One region of the Paraburkholderia sp. BR10923 genome, then DNA from elsewhere that is predicted to be linked to it. Evidence: predicted binding sites of a transcription regulator. Region 1 holds the regulator's gene; each other region holds the start of a gene.
The links. The regulator FNR, encoded in region 1, switches genes on or off when oxygen is low (the NO sensors DNR and NnrR bind a similar motif). The targets are predictions, from matches to a motif close to TTGATNNNNATCAA.

Region 1 (4,931 bases):
TTTATGTAGTCGACAAGACGCCGATCTTTTCCTATGCCGGCTATTACGACCCGCTCGCGCTAGTCGAAGCATTGCGCCAGGACGGCCACTCGGTGCTCGAGGAGGCCGAGCAGGCCTGCGCCGCCGCCGATGTGCGCTGCCGGCCCGCGATGGTCGAGTCGGAGAGCCTGTCCGACGATGTCGCCACGATCGTGCTGCGCCACGGCGAGCAGGTCCACGCCGATCTGCTCGTGCTGGGCACGCATGGGCGACGCGGCTTGCGGCGCCTCGTGATCGGCAGCGTGGCGGAGCGGGTGCTGCGTTTCTCGACCTGTCCGGTGTTGCTGATGCGCGAGCAGATGAGCGAGGAAGCGCCCGAGGAGTAATCCGCGGTAGCGGGGCGCGGCGGCGTGGGAGCACTACACGAGCGCGTCGGCTGGTATCTGGATCGAGATCCTGAAACCATGGCCCGGCGAGCTGATGAACGACACGTTGCCGCGCAACTGCCGCACTCGTTCGCGAATGCCAAGCAGCCCGAATGAAGTTGTTCCCTGCGCATGATCCAGCCCGACACCAACGCCGTCATCGTCGATATCGAGCGATACGATCGGGCCCGCGCAGGTCATGTCGATGCGTACGCGCCTCGCCTTGGCGTGCCGCGCGACGTTCGTCAACGCCTCCTGAACGATGCGAAACAGCGCCGTCGCCGCGAATTCGCCGCATACCGGCTCGGCGGGTTCGAGATGCACGCTGGAGCGCACGTTGTAGCGTTTCGTGAAGTCTTCGGCCAGCCAGTCGAGCGCGGCGGCCAGTCCGAGGTCGTCGAGCAGCGGGGGGCGCAGATCGGCGGCGATGCGCCGCAGCGAAGCGGCCATCCAGTCGATCTGCTGTTGCAGCTCACGCGTTTGCGCCGCAAGCGGCTCAGTGTCGGCTTGCTTGTTCAGCTTCGCTTCGAGCAGCGCGACGCTCATTTTTAGCGCCGTCAGCCGTTGGCCGAGATCGTCGTGCAGTTCGCGCGCAATCCGTTTCTGCTCGTTTTCACGGGCGATGTGCGCGTGCGTGGATACCTGGCTCGCGCGTTCGAGTTCCGCGAGACGCATGCGCTCGGTCAGATCGCGCGTGACCTTGGCGAAGCCGAGCAGCGCGCCCGACGCATCGTGCACGGCGGAAACGACCGCATTAGCCCAGAAACGCGAGCCGTCGCGACGCACACGCCATCCTTCGTCCTCGGCGCGGCCTACGGCTGCGGCGGTTTCCAGTTCGCGCGCGGGCTTGCCGGCCGCGATGTCTTCCGGGGTATAGAACTTCGAGAAATGCTGGCCGATGATTTCTTCGGGCGTGTAGCCCTTGATGCGCTGTGCGCCGGGATTCCAGCTGGTGACGCGGCCGGCGGGGTCCAGCATGAAGATAGCGTAGTCCTGCACCGCCTCGACCAACATGAAATAGCGATCCTCGACGGACACGTCCGACCCGGACGCAGCACTGGTGAAGCAGGAAGACTCGCCGCTCGATAGACCCATCGCTCCTCCAGGCGGCCACGCAAGGTCGCGTACCGCAACGCACTGAGTTATATCAGTTCAGGAGCGCCTGTTCCACCCAGCATGTCCCGCGAACGAACGTGGGGCGAGCGTCGCGCCGGTGCTCAAACCCGAGCCAGTCGTTCCGGATCTTCGATGCGGATCGTTTTGCCGTTCGCCTTGACGAGGTGCTCGCGCTGGAACTTCGAGAACATCCGGCTCACCGTTTCGAGCTTCATGCCCAGAAAGCAGCCGATTTCCTCGCGCGTCATGCGCAGATGAAACTCCGCCGCGGAAAAGCCGCGCGCCTTGAAGCGCTTCGACAGATTCAGCAAAAACGTCGCGACGCGCTGCTCGGCGGTCATCGTGCCGAGCAGCATCATCTGGCTCGATTCGCGCACGATCTCGCCGCTCATCATCTGATAGATGTGATGCTGCATCGGTTTGATCTCGCGACAGATCGCCTCGAGCTGCGCGAACGGAATGATGCACACGACGCTATCTTCGAGCGCAATCGCATCGCAATTCTGCTTGCCCTCGCCGATGCCGTCGAGGCCAAGCGAGTCGCCGGCAATCTGGAAGCCAGTCACGTGCTCGCGACCGTCGCGATGCATGACCACGGTTTTGAATGAGCCGGCGCGTATCGCGTAGATGCTTTGAAACTCGTCGCCCGCGCGATACAGCGCGTCGCCGCGTTTGATCGAGCGCGTCGCGCAGATCAACGCATCGAGCCGGCTCAGTTCGTCCGGTGTCAGCTCGGGCGGCATGCAGATCGCGCGCATCGCGCAGGTGGAGCAGCCCGTGACGGCATGGCGTGCCGCCGCGGTGCTGGGCGCGACGTGGATCGGTACGACGTGCGAGGTGCGAGGCGCGTCGTGGCGGGGTTCACGGACTGCGGCAACTTGCATGATCGGCTCCTCGCGGTCAGACCCGGTGCGCACGACGCGCATAGGCAATCGCTTCGATGGCGCGGCAGGCGAGCTCGAACTCCGAGGTCTTGTCGAAGAAGAAGTCGGCGCCCGCCGCTTCGCACGCGCGGCGAAACGCCGTCGCGTCATGATTGGTCAGCACGATGCTGACGATGGACGGCCGCACCCGCGCTAGCGCAGCGAGCAGCAGGAGGTCGGTCTTGCCCGAGAAGCACGGGTCCAGCACCGCGACATCGGCGCGACTCGCGACGATGTCGTCGAACGCGTGCTCGACGCCCGCCGACTCGCCGGCGATTTCGATGCCGGGAATCAGCGCGATCAGGCAAGCAAGCCGGCGCCGGACCTCGACCGCATCGTCGACGAGGAAGACTCTCGATAAGGTGGCTGATGGGGCGGTGTCCATACCAACCAGTATTGGCGACCTAATCTTGGAAACATATCGGCAGCGCTTTAAGCGGTGCTAGGAGTTCAGGTAGTGGTTGTAGGATTATTCCTAGTGGGTTGCTGGCGATGTCGTCCAGCAGCGGCGGCGCCGAGCGGCGGCCCGTTGACCTGCGTCAAGCCGCGTGGCGGGGCGCGCTTCACACTGTCGGTGCAAACGCGCGAGGGCACCACTTCGGGTCATGCCAGCGCTTTCAGAGGGAGTCCGACATGTATGCACGAATTCTGGTTGCACTCGACGACAGTCCCAGCGCGCAGCGCGCCTTCGCCGAGGCGCTGAAGCTCGCGAAGCTGACGGGCGCCACGCTCGAAGCCTGCTGCGTGGTGGGGCACGGCAAGTGGTCGGACAATGCCGACGTGGCTTTCGAGCCGGAACCGGCGGGCGCGGCGCAAGATTTCGCCAGCCGCGCGCTCGATGGCCCGCGCGAGCTGTTGCGCGAGGCGCAGGTGCCGGGCGGCGTGCGGGTGATCGACGCTTACGCCGAAAACGTGTCGGCGGTGCTCGCGCGCGTCGCCGACGAAATCCAGGCCGATCTGATCGTGATGGGCACGCATGGCCGCCGTGGCGTGCAGCGCTTTCTGCTCGGCAGCGTCGCGGAGTCGCTGGTGCGGTCGACCGACATACCGGTGCTGATCGTGCGGCATGACGAACAAGCCCACCCTCGGCCCTGAAGCGCCGCCCAGAGCCAGTTTCTAGCGGCTCAGGCGAGTTCGCTCAGGCGGGTCCGCTGTCGGCGCTGTCCGGGGCTGGCTGGACGCGCGTCGCGCCGCTCGCCTGCGCGGGAATCATCAGCACCGGGCAACAGGCGCGGCGCAGCACGCGCTCGGCGACGCTGCCGAGCATCAGCCGTTGAAACCCGCGGCGGCCGTGCGTGCCCATCACGATGGCATCGGCGTGCCATTCGCGCGCCGTCTCGACGATGCGATGCGCGACGTCTTCGCCGGTGGTCGCGGCTTCGACGGTGCGGGCCGTGCCCTTGACCCCGCGTGCGCTCATCCGGCTCTGCGCGTCGGCCGCGATCCGCTTGCCTTCCTCGATGAACGCGTCCTCGATCGTGGAAGGGTCGAAGCCGGGCGCGTCGTAAGCGATGATGGGTACGTCGATCACGTACAGCGGCATCAGCTCGGCGCCAGATTCGGCGGCGAGGGTCAGCGCGGCGTCGAACGCGCGCGAGGCCGTGGCGCTGCCGTCGAGCGCGACGAGTAGGCGGTGAAACATGGCGGGCTCCTTAAGCGCGCACTTCAGTGCGACAACAGCACCGGCACGCTCATCGATTCGAGCATCGTGCGCGTCGCGCCGCCCAGCACGACTTCGTGCAGACGCGAATGCGCGTAGGCGCCCATCACGATCAGGTCGCAGCCGAGGTCGGCCGCCTGCGACAGCAGCGCGTCGCCGACCGGCGCGCGGTCCGCGACGCTCAGCTCGCGCACGTCGATCCTCACGCCGTGACGCGCGACGGTGAGTGCGATGTCGTCGCCGGCAGCCGTGCCCTGCGGCGGACGATCGGCCGACGAATGAACCGTCAGCAGCGTCACTTTGGCCGCGTGCGCGAGGAACGGCAGCGCGTCGTGGATCGCGCGGGTCGCTTCGCGGCTGCCGTCCCACGCGATCAGCGCGTGGCGGCCGGGCGCCGCGAAGGTGCCGCTCGACGGCACCAGCAACACCGGCCGCCCGGCCGACAGCACGATGTGCTCGACGAACTGTTCGGCGACGAACGCGTCCGGGTCGGTCGGGTCGGGCTGGCCGAGCACGATCAGATCGGCGACCCGCGCATAGGGCGGCACGACGTCGTTCGCATAGCCGTTCGCGGCGATCCACTGGCCGTCGACGTTCGCGCGCGCGAGTTCCGCGCGAAACAGCCGCTCCAGCGCGCTGGCACGCTCGTGGCGCAGGCGCTCGTGCTCCGCATAGTAGTCGGCGGTGCCGGCCATCACGAAGAACGCGTGCCGCGGCGGCACGTACGTCGAAAACAGGCCGGTCAGCGTCGCATGAAAGCGGTGTGCGAGCTGCAATGCGATCTCGAGACGCGGATGTGCACGAACGCTCGTATCGAGGTGAACGAGA
Region 2 (4,931 bases), on a different contig from region 1:
GCCGTGTCCGCGCCAGTCGTCCATTATGAAATTGTAATGACGGTATTCGGTCGGCACACGTTGGCCTTTGTGCCAGTCACGATGCGGAATCGACGGCATCACCTGCTGACGGCCAGTACCGGCCATCTGGCCGCCCTCGTCCTGCGGCTGCGGTCCAGCCGCAATCGCGAACGCCGACACCCCGGCAAACGACAAGGCGACGAGTTGCGCAACAAAGCGATTATTCATGTTCGAACCTCCGTGCGGTGGAAGAAAGCTCCGGGCATTCACGTGATTGACGTGAAAAGTAATCGTCCAGCTACTCGCAGATTCATTAACTCGAACTTCATTGCAGCGATCGCTGGTCTATCGAACGTGATCCTCGCAAATCGCGAGATGCCAAATTCGATATTTCAGGCCTGCCTCTAAGTCGTTAAAAAGTATAGTAAAAGGAAGTTCGACTTCAAGCCGGACCGCCTGGCGGCGGCGCACGCGCGCGCGGCGCTGTCGCTCGCCACTTCAGCGAGCGGGGCGGCATTCGCCACTCACCGTCAAATCGATCCGCGTGGCTGATCAATAGTCGACCGCATCGCGAATGATCGGGCAGGTCATGCAGTGACCGCCGCCACGTCCACGGCCCAGCTCCGCACCGACGATCGTAATCACCTCGATGCCCTGCTTGCGCAAAAGCGTGTTCGTGTACGTGTTGCGGTCGTATGCATAGACGACGCCCGGCGCCGCGCACACGAGGTTCGCACCACTATCCCACTGCGTGCGCTCGCGCTGATAGTCGCTGCCGCCCGCCTCGACTACGCGCAGATGCTTGAGCCCGAGCGCCTCGGCGACGACATCGGTGAACGGCTTGTTTTCGGCGTGCAATTCGACGCCGCTCGGATGACTGCTCGGCCGATACGAATAGGTGCGCGTCTTCGCCATGAAGTCCGGGGCCACCAGCACGCAATCGCGATCGGCGAACGTGAACACGGTATCGAGGTGCATCGCCGCGCGAATCTTCGGCATCGCCGCGACGATCACGCGCTCGGCCGCGCCCTTCTTGAATAGCGTTGCCGCCAGTTGACTGATGGCCTGACGCGAAGTGCGCTCGCTCATGCCGATCAGCACGACGCCCTTGCCGATCGGCATCACGTCGCCGCCTTCCAGCGTGGCGAGACCGTGATCCTGGGTCGGATCGCCCCACCACACGTTGACCTTGCCCGCGAAGTCGGGGTGGAACTTGTAGATCGCCGTGGTCAGGATCGTCTCTTCGTGACGGGCCGGCCAGTACAGCGCATTCAGCGTGACGCCGCCATAGATCCAGCAGGTCGTGTCGCGCGTGTACAGCGTGTTCGGCAACGGCGGCAGCAGATATTCGGTACCGCCCGCCGCTTCCTTCGCAACCTCCAGCGCCTTGCCGCCGTGCGCTTCCGGGAAGTCGTGCGTGGATAGCCCGCCAATCAGCGTTTCGGCCAGCTTGCGATTGTCGAGCCCTTCCAGATAGCTTCTCAATTCATCGATAAAGCCGAGGCCGACCTGATTCGGCACCACCTGGTTGTCCAGAATCCATTTCTTGCCTTCGTGCACCGCGACCGTTTCGGAGAGCAGATTGTGCATCTCCACCACTTCGACGCCACGGTCGCGCATCTTCGTGACGAAGTCGAAGTGGTCGCGCTTCGCGTTCTCGACCCACAGTACGTCGTCGAACAGCAGTTCATCGCAATTGCTCGGGGTAAGACGTTGATGCGCGAGCCCCGGTGCGCAGACCATCACTTTGCGCAACTGCCCGACTTCCGAGTAGACGCCCAATTCACCCGCTTTCGCGTCCGTGTTCGCCATGATGACCTCCTGAATATCAGTGGTGACCCGCTCTGTTCAATCTGATGTCGTTAGATTGTGATCCTTCCGGTTACGAGGGCGTAGATGCCGATGATTGCGCCAATGACGATGACGGTAAAGATGAACCAATCGGAAATGATGAAAACGTTCTTGCTCTGCTCTCGTCGCGCCCAAAAATAAAGTGCTGTGCCGGGCGCGTACAGCACCGCGGCAAGCAGAATGAATTTCAGGCCGCCCGCGAAGATCATGAATGCGGTATAGATCACGGCGATCGCGGCCATGATCAGGTCGCGCCGGCGCTCGTCGGCGCGAAGGTCGTAACCGTCGCCGCGATTCGCGTTCATGCATCCGAACACCGCGACGAGCAGGTACGGAATCAACGACATCGCGCTCGTCAGATTCAACATCAGCGCGAATGCATCGCGCGAGAAGTACGTGCTGATGACGAGCAACTGCACCACGATGTTGGTCAGCCACAATGCATTAGCCGGCGTCTTGTTGACGTTTTCCTTGCCGAAGATCGCAGGCATGTCTTCGGTCCTCGCCGCCGAGAACAACACTTCGGCGCAGATCAACGACCAGGCCAGATAAGCGCCGAGCACCGAAATCAGCAGACCTATGCTGACGAAAACGGCTCCCCAGTGACCGACCACCGCTTCGAGCACCGCAGACATCGACGGCTGCCGCATCGCCGCAATGTCCACGCGCTCGAGCACCGCATAAGGCAGCATCGTCACGAGCACCATCAGCGAGGTGACGACGACGAAGCCGAATATCGTCGATTGCCCGACGTCGGAGCGCTTCTTTGCATAACGGGAATAAACGCTCGCCCCTTCGATGCCGATAAATACGAACACGGTGACCAGCATCGTGGCCCGCACCTGCTCGAAGATATTGCCTTCGAGACCGCCGCCGTAGAGGTTGGCCTGGAACAGGTCCATCCGAAAGCCGAACAACAGGATCAGAATGAACACCAGAATCGGAATGATCTTGGCGACCGTAACAATACTGTTGATGAAGGCCGCCTGCTGCACGCCTTTCAGGATCATGTAATGAAATAGCCAGATGCCGATCGAAGCAACGACGATCGCGACGACCGTATTACCCTCGCCGAACACCGGAAAAAATGCGCCGAGTGTCGACTTGATCAGCACCCAGTAAGAAACATTGCCGATACAACTGCTGATCCAGTAGCCAAATGCGGAAAGAAAGCCCGGATAGTCGCCAAAACCCGCTCTCGCATACGCGAACACGCCGGCGTCCAGTTCTGGCTTTCTTTCCGCCAGCGTCTGAAACACGCGCGCCAGCATATACATGCCCGTGCCCGCAATCAGCCATGCGATCAGGGCGCCCAGCGGACCGGTGGCGTCGGCGAAGGTACGCGGTAGGGAAAATATCCCGGCTCCGACCATGCCGCCAACGACCATCCCGGTGAGCTGCACTTTTGAAAGCTTTTGTGGAGTGGACGCCATTCGGATTCCTTTTTAGTGACCCAACCAGGATCTGTAATCAGATTCGAACGAAACGTGTCTCTCGGCCAATCTTGCTGTTGATCAGCCGCGTTACTCTGCAACCACCACACGAAAAGAATGGTCTGTCCGCTGACGTTTGTCAATTTATCGCCGCTCGCATCGATAAGTCGCATTCAATATCGATGATTTAACAATAATGCGACGTGTCGCATCACCAACGCGGTTTTCTCGAATGATGGGAATCGCTGAAGCGAGCTGAAAATGTGGTCGCTCAGAACTACTGATAAGCAGTTGAGCGACAGCTCGGAATGACGCGCGAACGTCATCAATGGTCCAAACCCGATGACGATTTCGCAGTGGCGGGTTTTGGGTCCAACTATGACTCGCGCAACTTCCTCAACGTCAGCCGCGCTTCGAGGCCGCCGCCAACGCGGTTGTGCAGCGTGAGCGTCGCGTCCATCGAAAGCGCGAGTTGCCGCGCGATCGCGAGCCCCAGCCCCGTGCCGCCTGTTTGACGATTGCGCGAATCTTCGAGTCGCACGAACGGCTCGAACACCGTCTCCAGCGACTCGGCCGGAATGCCGGGACCGCGATCGAGCACCGACACGGTCGCCTCGCCATCGTGCAACGCGCCGATCTCGATCTGCGCGGCGCCGGCGTACCTCAGCGCGTTATCGACCAGATTGCCGACGATGCGCTTCAACGCCTGTGGACGCAATCTCAGCGACTGGCCGAACTGGCCCTGCAGCGACACTTGCTGACCGGCGTCCACGTAATCGCAGACGAGGCTATCGAACAGTGCATCGGGATCGATGCGGCGCGGCACTTCGGTCGTGCCGTGCATCGTGCGCGCATACGTGACCCCTTCCTTTACCAGCGCCTCCATTTCCTGCAGGTCCTGGCGCAGCTTCGCGGCTTCGCTGTCGTCGTCCATCGTGTCGACGCGCAGACGCATGCGCGTGATCGGCGTCTGCAGATCGTGCGAAATCGCCGCGAGAATCTGCATGCGCTCGGTCATGTACGTGGCGATCCGATCCTGCATCGCGTTGAACGCGCGCGCGGCGCGCGCCACTTCGGACGGACCGGCTTCGGGCAGACGGTCGGCCTTCAGGTCGGGGCCGAGCGTGTCGGCCGCGACTGCGAGCTGATTGAGCGGGCGCGTCGCGAGCCGCACCGCCAGCCAGCAGCAGGCGCCGAGCACGAGCAATTGCAGCGTCAGCACGAGCGGCAGCCAGCGCGACAACGGTGCGCCGGGCATCGGTCGCAGGTCGATGGTGAGCGGCGTGCCGTCGCTCAGTTTCAGGTGCACCTGCAGACGCTCGCGATCGCCTGGCACCGCGTTGACGGTCAACGGATATCGCGTGCCGATGCCGTCGCCGATCGATTGCGCGACGCGCGCCGACAGGCTTGCGTCGACCGGTGCGCCGGCCACGCCCTCGCCGAGCACGAACTCGTAGCTGCGCCGCGCAAGCCGCGGCAGCCATTGGGCGCGTTCGTCGGGCGGCAGATGGTCGAGCAGCGCGACCGAGCTCGCCACCTCGCGCTCGATGTAGCCCATCATGATGTTGGTCATCGTCTGGTCGCGCTCGGTCATCGTGAGCCAGAACGACAAAGCCTGCGCGAGCGCGAGCCCGATGAACAGAATCA
Region 3 (4,931 bases), on a different contig from region 1:
CGCCGTGGGGGCGGTCTGAAAACTTTACCCCCTTGCAGACGGCGTGCCAAGACGAACCGCGCGACCGTTCAGCCCCGGCCAGCCGCTCAGACCTGCCGCAAGCCTTCGAGATCGACGATGTGAATATGCTTGCCCCGCGTGTCGATCAGGCCACGCTTTTGAAATCTTGACAGCGTGCGGCTGACCGTTTCGAGCGTCATGCCGAGGTAGCTGCCCATGTCCTCGCGCGTCATGCGCAGGTTGAATTCCGACCACGAGTAGCCGCGCTGCGCATTGCGCTGCGACACGTCCAGCAGGAAGGCGGCGACGCGTTCGTCGGCGGACAGCGAGCCGAGCACCATCATCTGCGCGGCCTCGCTGACGATCTGCGCACCCAGCAGCTTGTGCATGCGCTCCTGGATCGAACCGATTTCGCGGCATAGCTGCTTCAGCGCACTGTATGGAACGATGCACACCGTGCTGTCTTCCAGCGCGACGGCGCTGCACGCATGGAGGTCCGCGCTGATGCCGTCGAGCCCGAGCGGCTCGCCCGCAAGACGCAGGCCGGTGACCTGCTCGCGGCCGTCGCGGTGGACCATCACGGTCTTCATCGAGCCGGAACGCAGCGCGTAGATGCTGTCAAAGCGGTCGCCGCTGCGATACAGCGCTTCGCCGCGCGGCACCGAGCGCGCCGAGCAGATCAGCGTTTCGAGCTTCGGCAGCTCCTCCGCCGACAGCCCCTGCGGCATGCAGATCTGACGCATCGAACAACTGGAGCAGCGCGCGGCGGTGCGTGCGGTGGCGCGTCCCGCCATGGACTCGCGGCTGCCGCTCGCGGCAGAGCCGGCGGAGCGGGTCGAGGAACGGGGCACAGCGGTAGGATTCAGCATGTTCTGCGCGCAATTGATTATTGGTAGTGGTGAAATTGTCCCACCCGTTATGACCCTCAACGGGTGGCAAAGTGACGCGTTCGCTGCCTCGCTTTCCTGGCGACGGTGCTGCCCCGACGAAGGTGGGAAGGCGAGCCGCCGCGGCTTATGTCGTCGTGGCTCACCGTCTTGCGCATGATGACCGTGTCAGACGGGTTGCTTGTCGGCGCCCGCGGCGGACGGTACCAGCAGAACCGGCAGCGTGGCCTGGCGCACGCAGCGTTCGGCGACGCTGCCGAGAATCAGCCGCTGGAAGCCACGCCGGCCGTGCGTGCCCATCACGAGCAGGTCTGCGTTGAATTCGGCGGCGGCGTGCAGCACGATCTCGGCGACATCGCCGAGCGACGAAGCCTCGGAAACCCCCGGGTCGCCTTTCACACCTTGCTCGGCCATCACTTTCGAAAACTCCGCACGCAGCTCCTGGCCTTCCTCGATCAGCCGGTTGCGCAGGATCGACGGGTCGTAGCCGGGCGCCTCGAAGTACATCGGCGTATTTTCGACGACATAAAACGGCCGCAGCACAGCGCCATTCGACTTGGCGAGTTCGAGCGCCGCTTCGAACGCACGGCGCGAGGTATTGCTGCCGTCGACCGCTACAAGGATGCGTTTGTACATATCGGCTCCACGTCAAAAAAGCGTCTGCCACATTGCTAGCCGCGGCGGGGTTTTATTGATCTTTTATACCAATGGAGCTTAGATGATTGCCGGAAAAGATGCACTCGACCAGGATGTAAATCAAACATTTGCCAAATATTCAGACCGGGCGCGGACGAAATGGCGGGCGCGGCGGCGCGCGCGAGTGGCCTTGCATGCTTACAAACCGCATAAGTTTGCTGAAGCTGGAACAAGGTTGGCCTTACAATCAGGCCATATTCAGACAAGCTGGCCAGTCCGCTGATGAACGATCGAAAAACCAAGGGCTTACCCGACCAGATCTACGGCGACATTCTCAACCGCATCCTCGAAGGCGAGTACAAGGAAGGCGAACGGTTGCCGACCGAGCATGCGCTGGCGGAGCGTTTCGCCACGTCCCGGCCGACCGTGCGCGAAGCGCTCGCGCGATTGCGGGCCGACGGCATCATCTCGACGCGGCACGGCTCTGGAACGACCGTCGCGCGGCGCCCCGACCCGGACGTGCGCCGCTTCGCGCCGCTCGAAACGCTGTCCGATATCCGCCGCTGCTATGAGTTTCGCATCGTGACCGAGGCGGGCGCGGCCGCGCAGGCAGCGCTGAAGGCCGACGCCCAGGACATCGCCGCGATCCAGCATGCGTGGGACGAGCTCGAGCGCATCATCGAGGCGCAGGGCATCGGCGCGAAGGACGACTTCCTGTTCCACCAGGCGGTCGCGCGGGCGTCGAAGAATCCGTTTTTCATCACGGTGATGTCGTTCATCGAGGAACAGATCCTGTTCAGCATGAACCTGTCGCGCAATCTGTCGCTGGTCAAAACGGTGGAGCGGCAGCGGGTGGTGCAGGCCGAGCACATGGCGGTGCTCGACGCGATCCGCCGCAAGGACTCGGCGGCCGCGGGCGCCGCGATGCGCGCGCATCTCGAGAACGCGCTGGAACGGATGTTCGGTTCCTGAGTCCGCGCGCGCGGGTGAAGGTGTCGTGAGTTCGGTGCGGCCACGCTCCGGCGCGGCTCAAGCCGCGTCGGCGACCGGCCCGAATAGCGAGGTCAGCGTTTTCGCGCTTACCGCGACGTCGAGCGCAACGGCCCGTTCGACGCCGATCTGCAGCGGCGGCCCGAGCCGGCTGATATCGAGCCCGGCACGGCGCAGCATGCGCTCGATCGGCGTGGTAGTCACCGTGACGTAATGCGTGATGCCCATGCGCTGTGCGAAGCGCATCACTTCCTGAATTGCGCGAATTGTCATATCCGTGAAACCAAAAGACTGTTCCTCCCCGTTGGTTTCGATCGCCCAGCGGCTGAGTTCCCAGATATGTCGGCCGACCGGCGCGGCCGCGCCATGCAGCAGTTGCGGGAAGGTGTCTTTCAGCATGTTCGGACCTTCGGTCGGCATCAGTCGCCAACAGCCGCGCAACCGTTCGTCTTCGCCCTGAATCAGCATGTAGTACGGCCCGAGCGCGTCGTAGCCGTCTATCTCCATTCCCGCGATGGTCGGAATTTCCCAGCCGAGCCGGCCGTGAAAGACCCGGGCGCGCAGCCGGTACATCTCGTTGATCAGTTCGTTGTCGAATTCCTGCCGGAGTCCAATACGGATCGTGGTTTGCATGACGTTCTCCTGTGCGTGTCGGGTACTGCCAGATACGCAGGAAAACTTATGCATTCTGAATCTTTGCGCCACCTACCTACCTGGATAGGTGTGGATGCTTATCGGGTATCGCAAAATTCACACACGTATCCGCCCCCAACCTACAAGGGTCCAAAATGGAACTCCTCGACAATCACTGGCAACCGCAAACCCACCTCCAGGCGCGTCCCTCGGAGGTCTCTTCGGCAGTGGATCGTGTTCTGATCATTGCCTACCGGAAGAAGAAAAAAGAGAGCCAGCGTCGTTTCTGGGCTCGCTTCGGCGTCACGCAGTCGCGCGGGAGCCGCTTCGAGTCGGGTGCGGAGATCCCGGCGCCGGTGTCGATCCTGCTTGGCCTTTACTTCATGAAAACCGTGTCGGACGCCGATCTTGGTCGCGCCGAGCGCGTGATGTACAGCCGCGACGCGGCCGCGCTGCTCAACCCGGGTCAATAAGCCCAAGCTGGGCCGCGATCACGGCGGCCGCGCGCCGTGAATTCACGCCGAATTTCGCCCTGATGTTTTTCATGTGGAAGTTCACCACGGCTTCCGAGCAACTCAGGATGTGGGATATCTCCCACGTGGATTTGCCGCGCGCGGTCCATTTCAGACATTCGCGCTCGCGCGGAGTCAACTTCGGCATCAAGCTCTGCGCATGCGAATCCAGATGCTGTTTGCTGGTGTCGATCACCAGGTCGCGCAACAGCACGAGATTCGGCAACGCGGCGTTCACATGGCGCCTGAACCCGTCCGACGGCTTGTCGTCATTGACGAAGCACATCATGCCGGCTTCCTGATTCGGCCCATGAATCGGCAGCGTCACACCCGCACCCAAGCCGTACGAGCGGGCTTCCTCGTACAGGGCTTGCTGTGGCGGGGTGGCGAAAATCTCTGGCGTCCAGATGAGCGGCGCGGAGCGAGACAGGCAGTGCGCGACCGTCGGGTCGATATGCACCATGCCCTGTTCGTCGTAGGTCTGCCGCCATGCCGGCGCGTAAGTGCTGCGCAGGTAAGCGTCCTCGAGACGCATGGTGGGCCGCGGCAGCATCGCGACCAGTATCCTGTCGAAGCCCCACGTTTCGGCGAGGCCCGTAATCACGCCGAACCATTCCGCCTCATCGGCGGCGTCCAGTAGCGGTGCCATCTGCTCGATAAAGTGTAGCGACAATTTTTTGGCTCTCTCAGGCTCGCAAACATCCCATTCGCGGTTATTGGCAGACAAACTTCGGTCCGCTCTTTTGGTCCGCATAATCTATCACTAAAAACTCGAAAGCAATGCGCTGCTGCTGCGCGGGGTAAACGATAGCAGCCATGTGATAGCAAGGGCGGTGTTGCCTATTATTATGCTGATTGAAATAGATTTTTAACCCGCCCGGGTCTCGGGCGAGAAATGCGGCTAATCGGCATCCGGCTACCGCATTTTAATGTGTTTCATTGACAGCATTATTTCTTTCGTGATTCGGAATTAATCGCATTTACTCGATTAGTTGGGAACGCGGGTTATTTGCGCGTCGCGTCGGTCTTGCCAAACAAGCGCCTGCGCGGTTTGCATGTGGGCTGTGGCTCCATTGTTATACAAAAGGAAATTTCGTGAGCGGTTCGTGGGCAATTCGCCGCCGGCGGCATTTTGGGGGCGATCGCCATCCGCAGGTTGTTTGACAACATTGTAATGCCGATGCTACCGTGAAACCTCCGCCCAGCACGTGTGCGCGTCAACCATCATGAACGATTCTCCGCTGCGCGACGGCGCGTTCGCCGCGTCGGTCAT

Region 2: the regulator FNR is predicted to act here: its motif matches at 3,414-3,427, upstream of AB3X94_RS22930 (basic amino acid/polyamine antiporter).
Region 3: the regulator FNR is predicted to act here: its motif matches at 1,634-1,647, upstream of AB3X94_RS26250 (universal stress protein).

What each region holds. Positions count from the first base shown of each region.
Region 1 covers NZ_JBFPKO010000023.1:98,965-103,895, forward strand. The annotation lists gene AB3X94_RS32170 (universal stress protein) at 1-365, shown strand, start outside; gene AB3X94_RS32175 (PAS domain S-box protein) at 399-1,499, opposite strand; gene fnr (fumarate/nitrate reduction transcriptional regulator Fnr) at 1,622-2,404, opposite strand; gene AB3X94_RS32185 (response regulator) at 2,421-2,828, opposite strand; gene AB3X94_RS32190 (universal stress protein) at 3,077-3,538, shown strand; gene AB3X94_RS32195 (universal stress protein) at 3,582-4,085, opposite strand; gene AB3X94_RS32200 (universal stress protein) at 4,109-4,931, opposite strand, start outside.
Region 2 covers NZ_JBFPKO010000012.1:162,766-167,696, forward strand. The annotation lists gene AB3X94_RS22920 (RcnB family protein) at 1-228, opposite strand, end outside; gene arcA (arginine deiminase) at 553-1,812, opposite strand; gene AB3X94_RS22930 (basic amino acid/polyamine antiporter) at 1,863-3,284, opposite strand; gene AB3X94_RS22935 (ATP-binding protein) at 3,661-4,931, opposite strand, start outside.
Region 3 covers NZ_JBFPKO010000016.1:78,222-83,152, forward strand. The annotation lists gene AB3X94_RS26245 (helix-turn-helix domain-containing protein) at 87-743, opposite strand; gene AB3X94_RS26250 (universal stress protein) at 1,056-1,523, opposite strand; gene AB3X94_RS26255 (FadR/GntR family transcriptional regulator) at 1,806-2,495, shown strand; gene AB3X94_RS26260 (acyl-homoserine-lactone synthase) at 2,553-3,146, opposite strand; gene AB3X94_RS26265 (hypothetical protein) at 3,302-3,619, shown strand; gene AB3X94_RS26270 (LuxR family transcriptional regulator) at 3,603-4,307, opposite strand; gene AB3X94_RS26275 (dihydrodipicolinate synthase family protein) at 4,885-4,931, shown strand, end outside.